DNA from 4 places in the Streptomyces sp. NPDC111507 genome. Region 1 is predicted to be linked to each of the others. Evidence: riboswitches for the same ligand, from Rfam matches in the RefSeq annotation. Region 1 holds a riboswitch; each other region holds the start of a gene.

Region 1 (5,333 bases):
CGAGGTCGGCCACGTCCGAGTGGAGGTCGACCTCCTCCACGGTCCAGGTGTTCTTGATGGCGTCCCGGTAGCGCTCGTAGAAGTCCGGGTAGCGCATGGGGCGGAGCGTGAGTTCGAAGCCCGGGTCGAGCAGGTTCTTTTCGGTAGAGCTCATTACTGGCAGGCCTCGCAGGACTCGGGGTTCTCAAGGGAGCAGGCGACGGCGTCCTCGTCGGGGATCGCCTGCACGGGGATGGTCTTCGCGGGCTGGGCCTGCGCCTGGGCGGCACGGGCGATACGGGTCGCCGGGCGGGAGCGCAGGTAGTACGTCGTCTTCAGGCCCGACTTCCAGGCGTACGCGTACATCGAGGAGAGCTTGCCGATGGTCGGCGTCTCCAGGAAGAGGTTCAGGGACTGGGCCTGGTCCAGGAACGGGGTGCGGGCGGCGGCCATGTCGATCAGGCCGCGCTGCGGGATCTCCCAGGCCGTGCGGTACAGGTCGCGGACGTCCTGCGGGACCCAAGTGAAGCCCTGCACCGAACCGTTGGACTCGCGCAGCGCCTCGCGGGTCTGCGCGTCCCACACGCCGAGCTTCTTCAGCTCGTCCACCAGGTAGGAGTTGACCTGGAGGAACTCACCGGAGAGCGTCTCGCGCTTGAAAAGGTTGGACACCTGCGGCTCGATGCACTCGTACACACCCGCGATGGACGCGATGGTGGCGGTGGGCGCGATGGCGAGGAGGAGGGAGTTGCGCATGCCGACCGCGGCGATACGTTCCCGCAGGGCCGCCCAGCGCTCCGGCCAGGTCAGCTCCACGCCGTAGTGGTCGGGGTGCAGGACGCCACGGGCCGTACGGGTCTTCTCCCAGGCCGGGAGCGGGCCGCTGCGCTCCGCGAGGTCGGCCGAGGCCTCGTACGCGGCGAGCATGATTCGCTCGGCGATCCGGGTGGAGAGGGCCTTGGCCTGCGGGGAGTCGAAGGGGACGCGCAGCTTGAAGAAGACGTCCTGCAGGCCCATCGCGCCGAGGCCGACGGGCCGCCACTTCGCGTTCGACCGGCCGGCCTGCTCGGTCGGGTAGAAGTTGATGTCGACGACACGGTCGAGGAAGGTGACGGCGGTACGGACCGTCTCGTCCAGCCGCTCCCAGTCGATGTCCCCGTCGACCACGAAGGCGCCGAGGTTGACCGAGCCGAGGTTGCAGACCGCCGTCTCCCCGTCGTCCGTGACCTCCAGGATCTCGGTGCAGAGGTTCGAGGAGTGGACGGTGTGGCCCGGCTCCGCCGTCTGGTTGGCGGTGCGGTTGGCGGCGTCCTTGAAGGTCATCCAGCCGTTGCCGGTCTGCGCGAGGGTGCGCATCATGCGGCCGTAGAGGTCACGGGCCGGGATGGTCTTCTTGGCGAGGCCGGCCGCCTCCGCCCCGCGGTACGCCGCGTCGAACTCGTCGCCCCACAGGTCGACCAGCTCGGGCACGTCGGAGGGCGAGAAGAGGGACCACTGCCCGTCGGCGTCGACCCGGCGCATGAACTCGTCCGGGATCCAGTGCGCGAGGTTCAGGTTGTGCGTACGGCGGGCGTCCTCACCGGTGTTGTCGCGCAGCTCCAGGAACTCCTCGATGTCGGAGTGCCAGGTCTCCAGGTAGACCGCGGCCGCGCCCTTGCGCCGGCCGCCCTGGTTCACCGCGGCGACCGAGGCGTCGAGGGTCTTGAGGAACGGGACGATTCCGTTGGAGTGCCCGTTCGTACCGCGGATCAGCGAACCGCGCGAACGGATCCGGGAGTAGGAAAGACCGATGCCGCCCGCGTGCTTCGAGAGGCGGGCCACCTGGTGGTAGCGGTCGTAGAGGGAGTCCAGCTCGTCCAGCGGGGAGTCGAGGAGGTAGCAGGACGACATCTGCGGGTGCCGCGTACCGGAGTTGAACAGCGTGGGGGAGGAGGGGAGGTAGTCGAGACGGCTCATGAGCCCGTAGAGCGCCGCGACCTCGTCCAGGGCCCGGTTCGTGTCGTCCTCGGCCAGGCCCGACGCCACGCGCAGCATGAAGTGCTGGGGCGTCTCGATGACCTTGCGGGTGATCGGGTGCCGGAGCAGATAGCGGCTGTGCAGGGTGCGCAGGCCGAAGTAGCCGAAGCGGTCGTCGCCGTCGGTGTCGATCAGCGCGTCCAGCCGGGCCGTGTGCAGCCGGACGAACTCCGCCGTACGGTCGGCGATCAGGCCCTCGCGGTGACCCGCGGCGATCGACCCGGAGAAGGACGTGACGCCCTGCGAGGCGGCCTCCGCCGCGATGCTGATCGTCAGCAGCCTGGCCGCGAGCCGGGAGTAGACGGGGTCCTCGGAGATGAGGCCCGCGGCCGCCTCGGTGGCCAGTTCGCGCAGCTCCGTGTCGTCCGCGTGCGCGGACCGGCCGCGCAGCGTGGCGGCGGCGACCCGGCCGGGGTCGGCGCCGGGGAGGTCGGCGGTGAGGTCGGTCAGGGTACGCAGCAGCGTGGTACCGGGACCGTCCGTCTCCACCGGGACCTGCTTCCGCTCCTGCTGTGCGAAAGCGGTAGCTGAAGCCGGGTCGGCTGGCGCGATGGTCACTTGGGGCTCTCCCTCGCTCGGCACGGGGCCTGGCGGAGGGCAGGGCAGCTCACGAGCGCACACGGCGTCGCGTCCACCGGCCCATTCCGCGAGGCCCGGACGTCATGCACCCGGGCCGGATGGCCGGGCGCGCTGTCGGCAGGTCCTCGGACTGACGCGAGTACGTGGGCGCGGGTGTGCGAACACGTACAAGTACACCGTTGCGGGACAGTTCCGGATTTGCACCGGATTCCCCTGCGACGACAGCGAGCATGAGCATACATCTTGTGTCGGGCTGCGGTGACACCACCAGATGTTGTGTCGTGCCGGTGTCAGAGTGTCAACTCGTAGGTGAGGAGAGTGATGTCGTCGAGCTCCGGGAGCGGGTTCCAGTCGCGGTCGGGGGTGCGGGTGAAGCCCAGGCGTTCGTAGATGCGGTGGGCGGCGTGCATGGTGCGCTGGGTGGAGAGCACGACGCGTACGCAGCCCGCGGTGGCGCGTGCGTGGTCGACGCAGGCGCGGACGAGGGTCTCGCCGGCGCCTCGGCCGCGGGACTCGCGTGCGACGGCGAGCATACGGATCTCGGCTTCGCCGGGGCGGGCTATGTCGGCCATGGGGCCGCCACGCGGTACGAAGGTCACGGCGCCGAGGATGTGGTCGTGGTCGTGGTCCACGGCGACGAGGACCTCCGCGGCGGTGGCTCGTTTCGCCACGTCTCGCAGTTCGCCGAGGTACTCGTCGCTCTCCCCGAAGTCGAGCAGATCGTCGCCGAGGTAGGCCTGTGCGGTGATCTCGCCGATGCGGTCGTATTCGTGGGGGTGGGCGTGTCTGATGCGGATGTCCATGCCGGTGAGTGTGCAACAGGGCGCGGGAACGGGCCGCCGGATTTATGTCCGACGGCCCGTGGGGGTTGTTGATGCGGTTCCGCGGCTGCGCGCCAAGCACCCGCTCACCCGCAGTCGAAGAACCCACCGGGGGTACGGGGGCGCAGCCCCGGGCTCAGTGGGCGGAACCCGCCGTGGCCGGAGGCAGCTCCGTCGCGACGCCCGCGTCACCCGCATCCGCCGTGTAGTCCTCCGGAGACGTCTCGTCGACGCCGTCCGGCGCGTTGAAGGCGCGGAGGGCGAAGGTGAGGACGACGCTGACCACGGCGTTCAGGACGAAGGCCGTCAGACCGATGTAGCCGATCTCCCCGATGCCCGGGATCTCCTTCGAACTGCCGCCGAAGTGCTTCTGGGTCGGCGAGGCGACCCCGTACGCGGCGAGCGTGCCGTACAGCATGCCCACCGCCCAGCCCCCGAGCAGCGCCCAGCGGTGGAACCAGCGGGTGAACAGGCCACCGACCAGCGCCGGGAAGGTCTGGAGGATCCAGATGCCGCCCAGGAGCTGGAAGTTGATCGCGACCGTCTTGTCCATCGTCAGGACGAAGACCAGCGCGCCCACCTTCACAAGCAGCGACACCAGCTTGGAGACCCTGGTCTCCTGCTGCGGGGTCGCGTCCGGCTTGATGAAGTCCTTGTAGATGTTGCGGGTGAAGAGGTTCGCGGCCGCGATGGACATGATGGCCGCCGGCACGAGCGCTCCGATGCCGATCGCCGCGAAGGCCACCCCCGCGAACCAGTCCGGGAACATGTTCTCGAAGAGCTGGGGGATGGCGAGCTGGCCGTTGGTGACCTTGACCCCGGCCGCGATCGCCATGAACCCGAGCAGGGCGAGCAGCCCCAGCATCAGGGAGTAGAGAGGAAGGATCGTGGTGTTGCGGCGGATCACCTCACGGCTGCGGCTGGAGAGCGTCGCCGTGATCGAGTGCGGGTACATGAACAGCGCGAGCGCCGATCCGAGCGCGAGCGTGGCGTATGTCCACTGGCCCGCTTCGGCGGGCACGAGCCCGCCCGCCCCCGCCGCCGTGTACTTGTCGCTCGCCGCCTTGAAGATCTCGTCGAACCCGCCCAGCTTGATCGGGATGTAGATGATGGCCACCGCGATCACGATGTAGATCAGGGTGTCCTTCACGAACGCGATCAGGGCGGGGGCGCGCAGCCCCGAGGAGTAGGTGTAGGCGGCCAGCACGCCGAACGCGATGAGGAGCGGAAGGTCCTTCACGAACCAGTTCGTGTTCTCGCCGCCGCCCACGCCCATCACGTCCAGGACGGCCTGGATGCCGACCAGCTGGAGCGCGATGTACGGCATGGTCGCGAGGATGCCGGTCACGGCCACGGCGAGGGACAGGCCCTTCGAACCGAAGCGCCCGCGCACGAAGTCCGAGGTCGTCACGTACCCGTGCTTGTGGGAGACCGACCACAGGCGGGGGAGGAACGTGAAGATCAGCGGGTAGACGAGGATCGTGTACGGAACGGCGAAGAAGCCGGCCGCGCCCGCCGCGTAGATCGCCGCCGGTACGGCGACGAAGGTGTACGCCGTGTAGAGGTCGCCGCCGAGCAGGAACCAGGTGACCCAGGTGCCGAACGACCGTCCGCCCAGGCCCCATTCGTCGAGGCTGTGCTCGTCGTCCGCCCTGCGCCAGCGCGCGGCCAGGAAGCCCATGACCGTGACGGCCAGGAAGAAGAAGATGAAGACGCCGAGCGCGACGCCGTTCACACCGTCCTTCACTTCGCCGCACCCCCGCCCTGGGACGCGCGGGCGCGCTGGTCACGCTGCCACAGCTGGTACGCGGTCACGGTGAGCGCCGTGGACACGAGCACCCACAGCATCTGGTACCAGTAGAAGAACGGGATGCCGATGAACGCCGGGTCGGTCTTGGCGTAGGAGCCGACCCACAGCATCGCCACGAACGGGGCGAT
Region 2 (5,333 bases), on a different contig from region 1:
ACGAACTCCTCGACGACGCCGAGCGCCGTGTCGCCCTGATAGACGGTGGTACCGACGTCCATGAACTCCTCCGGCCGGGCTGGTCGCCGCTGGCGAGATGACGAGTCGGGCCGCGCCGAGTGGGCGCGGCAGGTTCCTCAGCGGTCGGGGAGTGTTCCCAGAAACCGTATGTGGGGATGGTCGCCGGAGCCTTCTCCCGTTCCGGTGACGGTGGCGCGTACGCCGTAGACGTCGGCGATCAGGGCCTCGGTGAGCGTCTCCGCCGGAGTACCGCAGGCGACGACCCGGCCCTGCGCGAGGACGACGACCCGGTCGCAGTACATGGCCGCGAGGTTGAGGTCGTGCAGGGCGACGACGCTGGTGACGCGGAGTTCCGCGATCAGGGCCAGCAGGTCGAGCTGGTGCTGGATGTCGAGGTGGTTGGTGGGCTCGTCGAGGAGGAGTTCGCGTGGTTCCTGCGCGAGTGCCCGGGCGATGTGGACGCGTTGGCGCTCGCCGCCCGAGAGCGTGTGCCAGGAGCGGTCGGCCTTGTCGGTCAGGTCCGCACGCTCCAGCGCGGTGCGAACGGCCTTCTCGTCGGCCGGAGTCGAGGGCGACCAGGCGCGTCGGTGGGGGATGCGGCCGAGACGTACGACGTCGAGCACGGTCAGGTCGAGCTGGGTGTCGACCTGCTGTTCGACGACGGCGACGCGCCGGGCGATGGCCCGGCGGCCGAGGTCGCCGAGCGGGTGCCCGTCGAGGGTGACGACGCCGGAGGCGGGAGTGAGGACACCGGCGAGCAGACGCAGCAGGGTGGACTTGCCGGAGCCGTTGGGGCCGAGCAGACCGGTGACGGATCCAGGCAGTGGTGTGAGGTCGACGCCGTCCAGGATCAGCCGGCCGGCGGCGGTGCGGGAGACACGGTCGGCGCCGAGCGTCATCGGTTCACCCTTCGGGTGCGGTACAGGATCAGCACGAAGCCGGGCACACCGATCAGCGAGGTGACCACACCCACGGGCACCTCCTGCGGGTCGAGTGCGGTACGGGCCACGGTGTCGGCCCAGACCAGGAAGACCGCCCCGGTGAGCGCGGTCACCGGCAGCAGCCGGGCGTGTCCGGGGCCGCCGAGGGCGCGTGCGGCGTGCGGCAGGACGAGGCCCACGAAGCCGATCGCGCCGGCCACGCTGACGAGCGCGGCGGTCAGCAGCGCCGTGCCGCACAGGAGCACCAGCCGGGTACGGGCCACGGAGACGCCGAGGGAGGCCGCCGCTTGCGGCCCGAACGCGAAGGCGTCGAGTGTGCGCGCGTGTCCGAGGCAGACCAGCAGGACGATCGCGAGGACGGCCGCGCACAGCCATACATCGGTCCAGTCCGCTCCGCCGAGCGAGCCCAGCAGCCAGAACAGGACACCCCGGGTGGTCTCGGCGTCGGCCGCCGTCATCACGACGAAGGAGGTGAGCGCGGAGAACAGCTGCATGGCGGCGACCCCGGCGAGCACCACCCGATCGGTCGTGCCGCCGAGGGTGTGGCTGAGCAGCAGCACCAGGGCGAAGGAGCACAGCGCGCCCACGAACGCGCCCCCGGAGACGGACAGCGCTCCACCGCCGGCGCCCAGCACGACGACCACGACGGCCCCCGTCGAGGCCCCGGAGGAGACGCCGAGGACGAACGGGTCGGCGAGCGGGTTGCGCAGCAAGGACTGCATGACCGCCCCGCACACCGCGAGCCCGGCGCCGCAGACCGCGGCGAGCAGGGTGCGGGGCAACCGCAGGTTCCACACGATGCCGTCGCGGATGGGGGACAGCTCCGAGGTCCGGCCACCGAGGTGGGAGGCCACCGCGGACCAGACCTCCCCGACGCCTATGTCCGCGGGGCCGATGGTGATGGCCACCGCCACGGACGCGACGAGCACGGCGAGCCCGGCCGCCGCACGCACCACGGTGGAGGTCATGGCGGCGGTGGTCACCCGGCGAGCCCGTACTCGCGCAGCGCCGCGGCCACCTTCTCGACACCTTCGACCGTGCGGATGGTCGGATTCATCGCCTGTCCGCTGAGCAGCACGTACCGCTTGTTCTTCACCGCGTCCATGTTCTTGGTGGCCGGATTGGTCTCCAGGAACTCGATCTTCTTCGTGGCGGTCTCGGCGGTCTGCGACCTGCGGGTGAGGTCACCGATCACCAGGACGTCGGGATCGCGGTCGGCGACGGTCTCCCAGTTGATCTGGGGCCATTCCTGCTTGGTGTCGGCGAAGACGTTCTTCGCGCCGAGGGTGTTGGTGATGATGCCGGGGGCGCCGCAGCAGCCCCCCATGTACGGGGCTTCCTGGTTGGCGAACCAGTAGAGGACCGTGGTGCCGGACGCGTCGATCCCGTCCGTGGCCTTCGCCACCCGTGCCTTCAGGTCCGCGACGAGTGTGGCGCCGCGCTCCTCGACGCCGAAGACCGCGGCCAGGTCGCGTACTTCGCCGTAGACCGCCTCCATGGTCAGCGGCCCGGTGCGCACGCCATCGCCGTCACCGCTGTTGTCCTTGCCCTCGCAGTCGGCGGGCGAGAGGTACGTGGGCACACCCAGCTCCTCGAACTTCTCGCGCGGAGCCACACCGCCCTTGGCCAGTGTGGAGGCGAAGGAGGCGGCGACGAAGTCGGGTTCGGCGTCGAGGACCTTCTCGAAGGAGGGGGCGTCGTCCGCGAGCCGCGGCACCTTCCCGTTGGCCTTCTCCAGGCCCTTCATGACCGGGTCGGTCCAGGTGGCGGTGCCCACCATGCGGTCGGCGAGGCCGAGGGACAGCATGATCTCCGTGCTGCCCTGGTTCAGGGACACGGCCCGCTTCGGCGCCGAGGCGATCGTGACCTTCCGGCCGCAGTTGTCGAGCGACACCGCACCGGTGGATTTCGGCGACTTGTCTCCGTCGGCGGACGAGCCGCCGCCACAAGCGGTCAGCAACAGGGCTCCGGAAAGGAGCAGGGCACAGTGGTGGGCTGGGCGCGCAACGGGCACGGGACATCCTCTGGCGTCGAGGGCCCAGGCGCGGGGCCCGTTCGTACGGTCCGCCAGCAGGTCTTCGGGCTCGGGATCGGCCGGACGAGGCGCCTTCCCGGACTCCGGTCACGTATGACCGCCGTCCAGTGGCTTCGTGTTGCCCCGCCCGTCACCCTTACCGCTGCGCGTCAGCTCCGGATTCGCACCGGATTCCCTTGACTGGCCCCGGCAAATTATCACGCCCCCGTCAGCCGCGGCTTCAGCACGATTGTTAGCCTTGGTTGTGATCCAATTCCCCGTGCCCGGCCAAGGCTTGCGATGAGCGCCGTCGGCTCCTTCCCGCTCGGTGCCGCGACCACGCTCGCCGAACTCGCCGCGGATCCGCATCCGCGCCTGGCGCGACTGCGTACCCACGAGCCCGTTTCCTGGCTGCCCGAGCTGGACGGCTGGCTGGTGACCCGCCGTGATCTCGCGCTGAACGTGATGCGGGACCCCGCGACCTTCACCGTCGACGACCCTCGGTTCTCCACCGCACAGGTCGTCGGCCCGAGCATGCTGTCCCTGGACGGTGACGAGCACACCCGCCACCGGGAGCCCTTCACCGCTCCCTTCCGCCCCAGGGAAGTACGCGAGGGCTTCGCCTCGTTCATCGAGCGGGAGACCGACCGGCTCATCACCGCGCTGCAACCGGCGGGCGCCGTCGAACTGCGGCGTGCCTTCGCCGGCCCGCTCGCCGTCGCCGTCGTGACCGAGGCGCTCGGGCTGGTCGGCACCAGCGCGGACACGGTGCTCTCCTGGTACGACTCCATCGTGCGGTCGGTCTCGGACATCACCGCGGGACACGCGGCGGCACCCGCGGGCGCCGAGGCGTACGCGCGGCTGAGGGCCGCCGTCGAAGCCACCGTCGCCGACCGGGGCGCGGCGTCGCTCCTCGGCTCCGCCGCCGAGCGGCTGGCGCTGCCCGAAGTGGCGTCCAACGCCGCGGTGCTGATGTTCGGCGGGATAGAGACCACCGAGGCGATGATCACCAACGCGCTGCTGCACCTGCTGCGACACCCCGGCCAACTCGCCCTCGTCCGTGACGACGACGGCCTGCTGGACGGCGCGATCGAGGAATCGCTGCGCCTCGAACCCGGAGCGGCGGTCGTGGACCGGTACGCCACCCGTGACACCGTCCTCGGCCCGGCCACGATCCGCCGGGGTGAACTGGTCACCGTCTCTCTGGCCGGCGCCAACCGCGACCCGGCCGTCTTCCCCGATCCCGATCGGTTCGACGTCCGCCGCGAGAACGCGCGTCTCCAGCTGGCCTTCGCGCACGGCCCGCACTACTGCATCGCCGCGCACCTCGCCCGGCTGGAGACCCGTATCGCCCTTCAGCGCCTGCTCGAACGCCTGCCCGCCCTGCGCCTCGACCCGGCCCGACCGGCCACTCCGCAGGGGCTGGTCTTCCGCAAGCCGCCCACCCTGCATGTGCTGTGGGACGGTCCCGCCTGATCAGCGTGACACCGGAGTGCGTCGCAGGGATCTCAGGAAGGGCCGCAGAAGCCATCGCCGGGCGGGTACCTCCACGTACTCGTACAGGAGCCAGGCGAATGCCAGGGACACCGCGAAGGCGCTGATCGCGCCGATCGGCGACGGTTTGAACAGGTGCTGTCCCGCGCGCAGCACGAGCAGGTGGACCATGTAGAAAGCGAAGGAGAGTTCACCCAGCCGGACGAGGGCCGGATGTCGCCACAAGCTGGGCAGGCCGCGCACGTCGGCGAGGGCGGCCGCGGGGATCAGACAGGTGAAACCGACCAGGGTGCAGGCGACGCAGGCGTACGATCCGCCGACCTGGGAGACCAGGAAGTAGCCGATGATCGTCAGGGCCACCGACGCCTCCAGGCCGGGGCCGCGCCAGCGGCCGAGGAGCACGAGGCGGGCGACGGCGACTCCGAGGACGAACTCCGGCAGCCGGGCGGCGGGGAAGGAGTACAGGGTGCGGCCGACACCCAGCTCCAGGTCCGCCCGGGTCAGGATGAGCACGGTCAGGACGCTCGCGCCGGCGAGCGCGGTCGCGGTGAGGGCACCGGCGTGCCGCAGCAGCAGGGCGAACACGGGGAACGTCGCGTAGAAGAACGCCTCGCACGCGAGGGACCAGCTGACGGGGTCGAGTGTCTGCCACCACGGGTACCACCAGGAGTGGACGAGGAGCAGATTCGCCGCGCTGCCGGCCGGCTTGCCCATGCCCATGACGAACATCGCGATACAGGCCGTGACCAGGTGGACGGGGTAGAGGCGGGCGAAGCGGCGGCGCCAGAAGGCCGTGGGGCGGTCGTCGGAGCGGGCGGACCAGCCGAGGACGAAGCCGGAGAGCAGAAAGAAGAAGGAGACCC
Region 3 (5,333 bases), on a different contig from region 1:
GTTCGAACATCTGGTAAACCGTCGGACCGCCCCTCCCGCACACTGGTCATCACAAGCGGAGGGGCGGTCCACCGTTTGGTACACCCCAACGCCCGCCCCAGTTCATCTTCCGTTCACTCAGGTTGCCTACGGTCCACCTGCCACTGACGTCAAACAGAAGCCTGGGTAAATGGAACACATCACGCTCCTCCTCGGAATCGTGATCGTCACCGCTCTCGTGTTCGATTTCACGAACGGTTTCCACGACACTGCCAACGCGATGGCGACCACCATCTCGACCGGCGCTCTGAAGCCCAAGACGGCGGTGGCCATGTCCGCCGTGCTGAACCTCGTCGGCGCGTTCCTCTCCGTGGAGGTCGCCAAGACGATCTCCGGCGGGATCATCAACGAAGAGGGCATACGCGTCCAGGTGATCTTCGCGGCGCTCGTCGGCGCCATCCTCTGGAATCTGCTGACCTGGCTTCTGGGTCTGCCCTCCAGTTCCTCCCACGCACTGTTCGGCGGCCTGATCGGCGCCGCGGTCATGTCGGCCGGCTGGTCGTCGGTGAACGGTTCGACCGTCGTCACCAAGGTGCTGATCCCCGCGGTCGCCGCGCCCATCGTGGCCGGACTCGCCGCGACGCTGGCCACCCGGCTGACGTACCGGATCGGCAACCGCGCCGACGAGAAGGCGACCGCCAAGGGGTACCGCGCCGGCCAGATCGCCTCCGCCGGCCTGGTCTCCCTGGCGCACGGCACGAACGACGCCCAGAAGACGATGGGCATCATCACCCTCGCCCTGGTCACCGGCGGCGTCATCGCCCCGGGCTCGAACCCCCCGCTGTGGGTCATCGTCTCGGCCGGTACGGCCATCGCGCTCGGCACCTACCTGGGCGGCTGGCGCATCATCCGCACCCTGGGCAAGGGCCTCACGGACCTCGCGCCGCCGCAGGGCTTCGCCGCCCAGACCAGCGCCGCGACGGCCATCCTGGCCTCCTCCCACATCGGCTTCTCCCTCTCCACCACCCAGGTCTGCTCCGGCGCCGTGATGGGCTCGGGCCTCGGCCGCAAGGGCGGCGTGGTCCGCTGGTCGACCGCGACCCGGATGTTCGTCGCCTGGGGCCTGACCCTGCCGGCCGCCGGTCTGGCCGGTGCCTCCGCCGAGTTCCTCACCAAGCAGGGCACCTGGGGCATCGTCCTCACCGGCGCGCTGCTCGTCGCCGGCGCCGGCACTATCTGGAAGCTCTCCCGCCGCCAGCCGGTCACCGTCGACAACGTCAACGACGTCGACGACGTCGACGCCGAACCCGCGGGCGTCGTCACCGCCGCGGTCGCCGCCGTCACCCCGCCGCCCGCGGGCCCCGTCACCGGCGGCCTGTCCGGCGACCTGAAGACCACCATCCCGTCCCCGGACGCGGAGCCCACCCGCCCGGCCACGGTGTAAGGACAGAACAGCATGCACATCGACTGGGCAGCCCTCGGCTCCGTCTTCGGAGTCAGCCTCGTGACCACCGTCGGCCTCGTCGGCCTCTTCACCCTCGGCATCGTCGGACTCTCCAAGCGCGAGTCCGCGTCCGCCCAGGGCGGCTCCGCGACCCTCGCGGTCACCGGCGCGTACGTCTGCTTCGCGGCGTGCGCCGCGGCGGTGGCGTACGGCATCTTCCTGATCGTCGGCAAGTAACCCAAAACGGGCGTCACTTCGCGTGGGGTGCGGGACGGATCACCGTCCCGCACCCCACCTGTATGTGGGCCTTCGCACACTCTCCCCGCGCAGGTCAACAGCAAGTTGACGGGTCTTCCAACCCGTGGTGGACTGCCGGAGCCAAGTACGGCGACAGAAGAGGAAGCCGGTGTGAATCCGGCGCGGTCCCGCCACTGTGACCGGGGAAGGAACTCCCCGGGAGCCAGGAACTCTCCCCGCCGGTCTCGTCGAACCAGGGCGTGGACACCCTGAGTGAGGACATAACGCCATGCGCGGCTGCCCAAGTGCCCCCCGAGCGACGGTTCCACCCGACCTGACGGTCGGCTGACCCCGTGCGTGCCGATCGCGTCTACGCGTACGGCGCCGCCGCCGGCCTCCTCGGCGATCTGCTGCTCGGCGATCCCCGCCGGGGGCATCCGGTCGCCCTGTTCGGGCGGACCGCGGGCGCCCTGGAGCGGGTGCTGTGGCGGGACCACCGCGGGTGGGGCGCCCTGCACACCGCCGTATGTGTGGGCGGTGCCGCCGGACTCGCCGCCGTCGCTTCCCGCGCCGTACGCCCCTCACGTGCCGCGTCCCTCGCGCTGACGGCCGCCGCCACCTGGGCCGTCGTCGGGGGCACCACACTCGGGCGGGAGGCCCGGGCGATCGGTGACGCCCTCGCGGACGGGGAGATCGAGATCGCCAGGGAGCGGCTGCCGCATCTGTGCGGACGGGATCCCCAGGCCCTCGACGCCGACGGCATCGCGCGCGCCGTCGTGGAGTCCGTCGCCGAGAACACCTCCGACGCCGTGGTGGGCGCCCTGGTGTGGGGTGCCGTGGCCGGAGTCCCGGGGCTCGTGGGCTTTCGGGCCGTCAACACCCTTGACGCCATGGTCGGTCACAGGTCGACCAGGTACCGGCGGTACGGGTGGGCCTCGGCTCGGCTCGACGACGTCGCCGGGTGGCCGGGGGCTCGTCTCACCGCCGTGCTCGCCGCTCTCGCGGGTGACAGTCCACGAGGGGCCCTGCGAGCCTGGCGCGCCGACGCCGTCAAGCATCCGAGCCCCAACGCCGGGCCCGTGGAGGCCTCGTTCGCGGGGGCGCTCGGGGTGCGCCTGGGCGGCACCCTCTCCTACGGCGGGCGCGTCGAGCACCGGCCCGAACTCAACGGCGCCGGGCGCGCCGTGCACGTCGACGACATCGAGCGGGCCGTACGGCTGTCACGCCGTGTCGGCTGGCTCGCCCTCGGCGTGAGCGCCGGCGGGCGGCTGCTCGTACAGAGGCTTCTCAGGAAGGGGCGTACGTCATGAGCGGCGGGCTGCTCGTCGCCGGGACCACCTCCGACGCGGGCAAGAGCGTCGTGACCGCCGGGATCTGCCGGTGGCTGGTGCGACAGGACGTCAAGGTCGCGCCCTTCAAGGCACAGAACATGTCCCTCAACTCGTTCGTGACGCGCGAGGGCGCCGAGATCGGGCGCGCGCAGGCCATGCAGGCACAGGCCGCCCGGGTGGAGCCGACCGCGCTCATGAACCCCGTGCTGCTCAAGCCGGGCAGCGACCGGAGCAGTCAGGTCGTCCTCATGGGCAGGCCCGTGGGTGAGATGACGGCCCGTGGCTACCACGGCGGGCGCCAGGAAGCCCTCCTCACCACCGTGCTGGACTGTCTCGCCGAGTTGCGGGGCACGTATGACGCGGTGATCTGTGAGGGGGCCGGCAGTCCTGCCGAGATCAATCTGCGGCGGACCGACATCGTGAACATGGGGATCGCGCGCAATGCGCGGCTGCCCGTGCTCGTCGTCGGCGACATCGACCGCGGGGGTGTGTTCGCCTCGTTCTTCGGGACGGTCGCGCTGCTGTCGCGCGAGGACCAGGAGTTCGTCGCCGGGTTCCTCGTCAACAAGTTCAGGGGGGACGTCTCCCTGCTGGAGCCGGGGCTCGACATGCTCCACGGCCTCACCGGACGGCGTACGTACGGCGTCCTGCCGTTCCGGCACGGCCTCGGCATCGACGAGGAGGACGGGCTGCGGGTGTCGTTGCGGGGAGCGGTCCGGGAGTCCCAGGTGACCTCCCCCGTCGGCGAGGACGTACTGCGCGTCGCCGTCTGCGCGATCCCGCTGATGTCCAACTTCACGGACCTGGACGCGCTGGCCGCCGAGCCGGGTGTCGTCGTGCGGTTCGTGGACCGGGCCGAGGAGCTGGCCGACGCCGACCTCGTCGTCGTCCCCGGGACCCGGGGGACGGTGAAGGCGCTGGAGTGGCTGCGCGAGCGCGGACTCGCGGACGCCCTCCTGCGCAGAGCCGCCGAGGGGCGGCCCGTGCTGGGCATCTGCGGCGGATTCCAGGTCCTCGGCGAGCACATCGAGGACGAGGTCGAGTCGCGCGCCGGTCATGTCGACGGGCTCGGACTCCTGCCGGTCCGCGTGCGGTTCGCACGCGAGAAGACCCTGACCCGGCCCGTCGGGGAAGCGCTCGGCGAGCACGTCGAGGGCTACGAGATCCATCACGGCGTCGCCGATGTGACGGGCGGTGAACCGTTCCTGGACGGGTGCCGGGTCGGCGCCGTCTGGGGCACGCACTGGCACGGCTCGCTGGAGTCGGACGGCTTCCGGCGCGCCTTCCTGCGCGAGGTGGCGGCCGCCGCGGGCCGTCGTTTCGTGCCGGCCGCCGACACGTCGTTCGCGGCGCTGCGCGAGGAGCAGCTCGACCGGCTCGGCGATCTGATCGAGGAACACGCGGACACGGACGCGCTGTGGCGGCTCATCGAGTCGGGCGCGCCGCAAGGACTGCCTTTCATTCCACCGGGAGCGCCCGCATGAGCACAGTGTTGTTGTTGTCGACCGCCGACACCGATCTGCTGGCGGCGCGTGCCTCCGGTGCCCCGTACCGGATCGGCAACCCCACCCGGGTGGACGTCGAGGGCGAACTGCCGTCCCTCGTCGAGGGCGCGGACATCGCCGTCGTACGACTCCTGGGCGGCAAGCGTGCCTGGGAGGAGGGCCTGCGGAAGCTGAAGGCCTCGGGCATCCCCACCGTGCTGCTCGGCGGGGAGTCCGTACCCGACGCCGAACTGATGGCGGAGTCGTCGGTGCCCGCCGGTGTCGTCGCCGAGGCGCTGCGCTACCTGGTCGAGGGCGGTCCGGACAACCTCACCGAGCTGGCCCGGTTCCTGTCCGACACCGTGCTGCTGACGGGTGAGGGCTTCGAGGAGCCGCGGAAGATGCCGGAGTACGGCGTCCACGGCGAGCGCGCGTTCGTCGAGGGCCGGCCGACCGTCGGCGTGCTCTTCTACCGGGCCCACCAGCTGTCCGGCAACACCGCGTTCGTGGACACGCTGTGCGACGCGATCGAGGCGCGCGGCGCCAACGCGCTGGCCGTGTACTGCGGTTCGCTGCGCGGCGCGGACGCGGGCCTGTACGAGATCCTCGGCGCGGCGGACGCGCTGGTCGCCACCGTGCTCGCGGCGGGCGGCACGCACGCCTCGGAGGCGTCCGCGGGCGGCGACGAGGAGGCCTGGGACATCGGCGCGCTCGCCGACCTGAACGTCCCCGTGCTGCAAGGACTCTGCCTGACCTCGTCCAGGAGTGCCTGGGACGCGTCGGACGCCGCCCTCTCCCCCATGGACGCGGCGATGCAGGTCGCGATCCCCGAGTTCGACGGCCGTCTGATCACCGTCC
Region 4 (5,333 bases), on a different contig from region 1:
AGGCACTTGACGCCCTGGTCGCCGGTGCCGCCGAGAGGGCCGCGGCGCTCGGCTGCGACGCGCTGCTCTTCGACTTCCTCACCACCGACAGTCTGCGGCTGCTCGCGGGCCGGTTCGGGGTGCGGGCGCAGTTGCGCGCCGCCGAGGCCGTGGTGCACAACGACGGCGGCACCTTCGAGTCCTACCGTGAGCTGCTCGGCCGCAACGTCCGCAAGCGCGAGTACGAGATCCGGCGCTTCACGGACTCCGGGCTGCACGTGGAGACGGCCCCGCTGTCCGCGTGCGTCGACGAGTTCGCGCCACTGGTCGGCCAGACCATGGACCGGTACAACGCCTCCCTCGACCTGGCGGAGATCCACACGTTCCTCACCGTCCAGGCGAACTGCCTGGACGACCTGAGCACCGTGTTCCGCTGCGTCGACGAGAAGGGGGAACTGGTCGGCGCCAGCCTGTGCTTCGCCTGGCGGGACACCTTCTACGCCCGGGTGGCCGGCTTCGACTACGAGCAGACGCGCAACGCCTACGAATACTTCAATGCCGTCTACTACGAACCGCTCCGCCACATGGAACGCAACGCGATGACCACGCTCCACCTCGGGCCCTCCGCCCTGAAGGCGAAGGTTCACCGGGGATCCTCGCTACACCCCCTGTGGGCGGCCGTCGTTCCCCTGCCGGCCACCGCGCCCGCTGGACTGCGACGGGACACGGTGGCGGACCAGGCTCTCGCTGACGCGGTCCGTGAGGAGGCGGGCGCCGGCATGAGCGAGGAGGAGTGGGACCTGACCCGATTCACTTCCCTGTGAGGGAGGCCTCCGGGCCGTCGGGCTCGCGGACGGGCCACAGCACCGGGCAGAACTCCGGGTCGGAGTAGTCCGGTTGACCGGCGGGAGTCCTGCGGACCAGGAAGTCGTGTTTGTAGGGCTCCTGACGGCCGTCGGACAGGGTGTGGTCGCGGTAGGCGTTCGTCCCGTCCTGGAGATGGAACGAGATGGCCCGGCGCGGCCGCGGACTGCGGTTGGCGCCGCTGCCGTGGTAGAGAAGGCAGTGGTGGAAGGTCATGTGTCCCTTGGGAATGTGCACCGGAACCTTCTCGGCCACGGCGCCGTTTCGCTCCGCGTCTCCGTTCAGGAGATAGTCGCGCCCCACGTCCCGTGGATCACCGACCGGCCGGGCGGCGCCGTGCCGCTGCCGCCAGCGATGGCTTCCGTTCACCATGGTGATCGTGCCCGACTCCTCGGTGCAGTCGTGGAACGGAATGAAGGCGGTGAGCATTTCGTCCGACGAGCAGGTGGGCCAGAAATACTTGTCGAAGTGCCAGGAGACAATGTTCGACTTCTCCTCGGCGATGGGTGGCTTGTAGATCAGCGTGGCCTGGAAGACACGTATTCCAGGCGTCTGCGCCAAGCGGGCGGCCACCGCCCCGACGATGGGTTTCCTCAGGATTTTCCTCATCGTTTCGTCTTGGTAGTGGATGTAGTCGTTGTTGCGTTGGACATCTCCGTCGGCGGGGGTCCAGTCGGCCAGCCGGTCCGGCCGTGTCGGAAGTTCCCGATCGCGCTGACCTGCGTAGTAGCGCTCGCTCGCGTCGGTCAGGGCGTCCACTTCGGCGTCGGTGAGCAGCTTCTCGGACAAATACCAGCCACGCTCCGAATAAAGCCGGACATCTTCCTCGGACGGGAGCAGTTCGACTTCCTCGGCGGTAAGTCCTGAATGGTCGTACATTCCGCGACTCCTGTTACCGTGAATGGGGTGCAACAGCGACATCCACTCGCACGCTAGCGGACCACGGTGCGCCATGCTAGCGTTGCCGTGATTTTTTTCATGAAGACTTGACCGGGGGTTGCGGTGGCCATATTCGACAAGGATATTCGAATCCTGATCGCGGACAACAAAGACTTCCGCAACATCTGGCTCGGAGAAACGTCGGCGCATTTCGGCGGACAGCTGACCAGTTTTCTCCTACCCTTGATCGCGGTCACCTACCTCCATGCCGACGGCACGGGCGTGGGACTCGTCTCGGCGGTGCAGTTCGTCCCCGTCGTGGTGCTCTCGCTGATCGCCGGGGTCATGGTCGACCGGTATCCGCCGCGCCGCACCCTCGTCACCGCGAGTGTCGCCCAGGGTGCCGCGCTTGCGGTGCTCGCCGCGTTCCAGGCGGCCGACGGGCTGAACTTCGGCCAACTTGTTGTCGCCGCCGCCGTGATCGGTGTCGCCACCGTCTTCTATGAAGTCGCCTACCAGTCCACGCTGCCCAGGCTCCTGCCGCTGAACTCCATCGCCGCGGCCAACGGCCTGCACCAGGCGACGTATTCGGTCAGCACCCTCGCCGGTCCCGCCGCGGCCGGCTTCCTCGTCGGCCAGTTGGGGGTGTCACCGACCCTGACGGTGGCCGCCGCGTGCGCCGCCGGTGCCGCCGTGAGCGGTCTGCTGCTGCGGGGTGTCAAGGCCCCCGAACAGCCACGTGAGTCGGCGCTGAAGGCGATCGGCTCCGGGCTCCGCTACACGTGGTCCTTGCGCCCGATCCGGGACCTGTGTGTTCAGGCCGGCCTGTCGAACCTGCACGAGAAGGCCTTTCTGACCGTCTTCCTGGTGTTTGCCGTGCGTGATCTCGACATGAGCGGCACCGTCGTGGGCGTGATCACCGGCATCGGCAGTGTGGGGGCCCTGATCGGTTCGCTCTGCGCCACCCGGCTCACTCAACGGTGGGCCGTCGGCGGTGTGCTGGCCCTGGGTGCGGTGCTGGCCGCGGTGGGTCTGCTGCTCGTACCCGCCGTCAGCCAGGTCGGCGGGTACGTCGCCGTGCTCGCGTCGGTCGCCATGATGGTGAACGGCTTCGGTGTCGCCCTGTTCAACGTGTTCGCCGTCAGCCTGCGACAGGCCATTCCGCCGGAGCACCAGATCGGCGCGGTGACCGCGAGTTACCGCCTTGTCGCCCTGGGAACGCTGCCCTTGGGAGCCCTCGTCGGCGGTGCCCTGGCCGACGCCCTGTCACCCGGCACGGCGCTGTGGGCCGTCGGGATCTCCTACCTCGTCGTCTCCTTCTGGCTCACGTTCTCCCCTCTCCGCGGGGCTCGCACGCTGGAGGAGGCACAGAAGCTCGGTCGTACGACGGACACGCCCGAGTCCCAGGACGCGGACCGGTCCCCTTCGGTCTGAGAGCGAGGCCGGGGCCCGAACTCAGCTGGGTTCCGCCACCACTGACCCCCTGTTCGCAGGGGACCGGCCACCGGGTGCGAGAGGAAGATCACGCCAGGTGGCGCGGTCTTGGCCCCGCACCCGACACGCGGTACGGTCGGTGCGATATCGATGACGGCAAGACGGAAGCCGGTGGGAAACCGGCACGGTCGCGCCACTGTGAACGAGAGGCTCCAGCCCGCTGGAACCCCTTGTGAGTCAGACCCGTAGCCGTCGTCCAGTGCACCACCGAGATGGGACGCGAACTCCCGAGGAGGTCCTGCCATGGCGCAGACCGTCGCCCAGCCGACAACCACCACCCCCGTCGTTCCCGCGAAGCTGCCGCTCAAGGCGATTGCTCCGTGGGCGGTCTTCTTCGGCATTCTGATGCTCGTCCTGCTGTACTTCGTCGGTGCCGAACAGGGCGCCACCTCCGTCGTTTCCGGCTCGGACGTCCACGAGTGGGTACACGACGCCCGCCACCTTCTCGGCTTCCCCTGCCACTGACCGAGGGGACCCGCAGCACTGCCATGAACTCCGCAACGGTAAGAAATCTGCTCGTGCGGGGCATGCTGGCCGGCCTCGGTGCCGGCCTGCTCGCCCTGGTTGCCGCCTACTTCCTCGGTGAGCCGAACGTCGACAGCGCGATCAGCTTCGAGGAAGCCCACTCCCACGAGCACGAGATGGAGATCGTCTCCCGCTCTCTGCAGTCCACCGCCGGTCTCGCCACCGGCGTCCTGGTCTACGGCGTCGCCTTCGGCGGTATCGCCGCGCTCGCCTTCGCCTTCGCGCTCGGCCGCGTCGGCCGCTTCAGCCCGCGGGCGACCGCACTGCTGCTGTCCGGCTGCGCGTTGATGGCCGTGTACGTCGTGCCGTTCCTGAAGTACCCGGCCAACCCGCCGTCGGTCGGCAACCCCGACACCATCGGCAAGCGGACCACCCTGTACTTCCTGATGATGGTGCTCAGCGTGCTCCTCGCGATCGCCGCCACCATCCTGGGCAAGCGGCTGGCACCCAGGATCGGCACCTGGTACGCCACCGTTGGCGCGGTGGCCGCTTTCGCCGTCGTGATCGGTCTGGCGTACGCGTTCCTGCCGGTCATCAACGAGGTGCCGAAGGACTTCCCGGCCGCCCTGCTGTGGCGGTTCCGTCTCTCCGCACTGGCCATCCAGACCGTCCTGTGGGGCGGATTCGGCCTGGTATTCGGCGAGTTGGCCGAGCGGTTGCTGAATCCCAAGCCGGTGAAGGCCGCCGCGAGCGGACGGGTCGCCGTCCCCAGCTGACACGACCCACCACACGAGTCAGGCCCCCGGAACCATCCGGGGGCCTCTCGCGTTCTCCGCGGTCTCGTAAGTCCCCTGCCGTCGGGGCGTGTTCCGTGGACGTTGGAAGTGGTCGCCCTCGGCGCGGTCAGGAAGCGAACTTCCTGACGGCGTCAGGGCTGACGGGGGTGAAGAAGTTGACGAGGTTGCCGTCGGGGTCGCGGAACAGCAGCGAACGGTTCCCCCAAGGCATGGTGGTGGGCTTGTTGACGAAGTCCTCCACGAAGCCGGTCAGGTTCTCGTACACGCCGTCCACGTCGTCGACGAGGAACTCGATGATCACGGAACGGTTGTCGGACGGACGGGCGGCGTCAGGCGCGAACAGCGGCACGGTGCGGACGCCGGCGATCGCGAGAGTGGCCGACGCCGTCCTGAGCTCGGCGAAGTCCTGGTGGGACCAGCTCGCCCGGGTGCCGGTCGCGCGCTCGTAGAAGTCGACGAGGCGTGCGACATCGCCCGTGATGACGCGGATCGAGACGAGGTTCACGATGATCTCCAGTGCGTTCGGTGGGATGCGTACGCACGGAGACTAGGAGGGATAGCGGACACATTCCGCCCGGTATTGCGGGCACACTTCTGAACATGCCCAGGCCCACAGCTCGCGTGCTGACCCTGCTGGAACTCCTGCAGTCGGGCGGCACCAGGACAGCCGCCGAACTCGCCGAGCGGCTAGACGTCGACGAACGCACCGTGCGCCGGTACGTGGACCACCTGGTCGACCTCGACGTGCCCGTCGAATCGGTGCGCGGCCGCTACGGCGGGTACCGGCTCGCCCCCGGACACCGCATGCCTCCGCTCATGCTCGGCGACGACGAAGCGCTGGCCGTGCTGCTCGGC

Evidence for each region. Region 1 has a riboswitch for cobalamin ahead of ACZ7M2_RS08445 (ribonucleoside-diphosphate reductase subunit alpha). Riboswitches for the same ligand answer to the same signal wherever they lie in the genome.
Region 2: another riboswitch for cobalamin. It lies ahead of ACZ7M2_RS28185 (ABC transporter substrate-binding protein); the one in region 1 lies ahead of ACZ7M2_RS08445 (ribonucleoside-diphosphate reductase subunit alpha).
Region 3: another riboswitch for cobalamin. It lies ahead of ACZ7M2_RS00350 (cobalamin biosynthesis protein); the one in region 1 lies ahead of ACZ7M2_RS08445 (ribonucleoside-diphosphate reductase subunit alpha).
Region 4: another riboswitch for cobalamin. It lies ahead of ACZ7M2_RS23280 (CbtB domain-containing protein); the one in region 1 lies ahead of ACZ7M2_RS08445 (ribonucleoside-diphosphate reductase subunit alpha).

The regions. Positions count from the first base shown of each region.
Region 1 is NZ_JBVKBU010000002.1:204,845-210,177, reverse strand. It holds gene ACZ7M2_RS08450 (ribonucleotide-diphosphate reductase subunit beta) at 1-154, opposite strand, end outside; gene ACZ7M2_RS08445 (ribonucleoside-diphosphate reductase subunit alpha) at 154-2,553, opposite strand; cobalamin riboswitch at 2,674-2,812, opposite strand; gene ACZ7M2_RS08440 (GNAT family N-acetyltransferase) at 2,865-3,377, opposite strand; gene mctP (monocarboxylate uptake permease MctP) at 3,532-5,142, opposite strand; gene ACZ7M2_RS08430 (DUF3311 domain-containing protein) at 5,139-5,333, opposite strand, start outside.
Region 2 is NZ_JBVKBU010000007.1:234,889-240,221, forward strand. It holds gene ACZ7M2_RS28170 (GNAT family N-acetyltransferase) at 1-62, opposite strand, end outside; gene ACZ7M2_RS28175 (ABC transporter ATP-binding protein) at 138-920, opposite strand; gene ACZ7M2_RS28180 (FecCD family ABC transporter permease) at 917-1,930, opposite strand; gene ACZ7M2_RS28185 (ABC transporter substrate-binding protein) at 1,942-2,976, opposite strand; cobalamin riboswitch at 3,015-3,195, opposite strand; gene ACZ7M2_RS28190 (cytochrome P450) at 3,277-4,452, shown strand; gene ACZ7M2_RS28195 (acyltransferase family protein) at 4,453-5,333, opposite strand, start outside.
Region 3 is NZ_JBVKBU010000001.1:65,955-71,287, forward strand. It holds gene ACZ7M2_RS00340 (inorganic phosphate transporter) at 170-1,423, shown strand; gene ACZ7M2_RS00345 (hypothetical protein) at 1,436-1,660, shown strand; cobalamin riboswitch at 1,772-1,912, shown strand; gene ACZ7M2_RS00350 (cobalamin biosynthesis protein) at 2,014-2,970, shown strand; gene ACZ7M2_RS00355 (cobyric acid synthase) at 2,967-4,475, shown strand; gene cobN (cobaltochelatase subunit CobN) at 4,472-5,333, shown strand, end outside.
Region 4 is NZ_JBVKBU010000005.1:445,528-450,860, reverse strand. It holds gene ACZ7M2_RS23295 (GNAT family N-acetyltransferase) at 1-803, shown strand, start outside; gene ACZ7M2_RS23290 (phytanoyl-CoA dioxygenase family protein) at 790-1,722, opposite strand; gene ACZ7M2_RS23285 (MFS transporter) at 1,846-3,156, shown strand; cobalamin riboswitch at 3,276-3,424, shown strand; gene ACZ7M2_RS23280 (CbtB domain-containing protein) at 3,460-3,681, shown strand; gene ACZ7M2_RS23275 (CbtA family protein) at 3,705-4,457, shown strand; gene ACZ7M2_RS23270 (VOC family protein) at 4,585-4,983, opposite strand; gene ACZ7M2_RS23265 (helix-turn-helix transcriptional regulator) at 5,079-5,333, shown strand, end outside.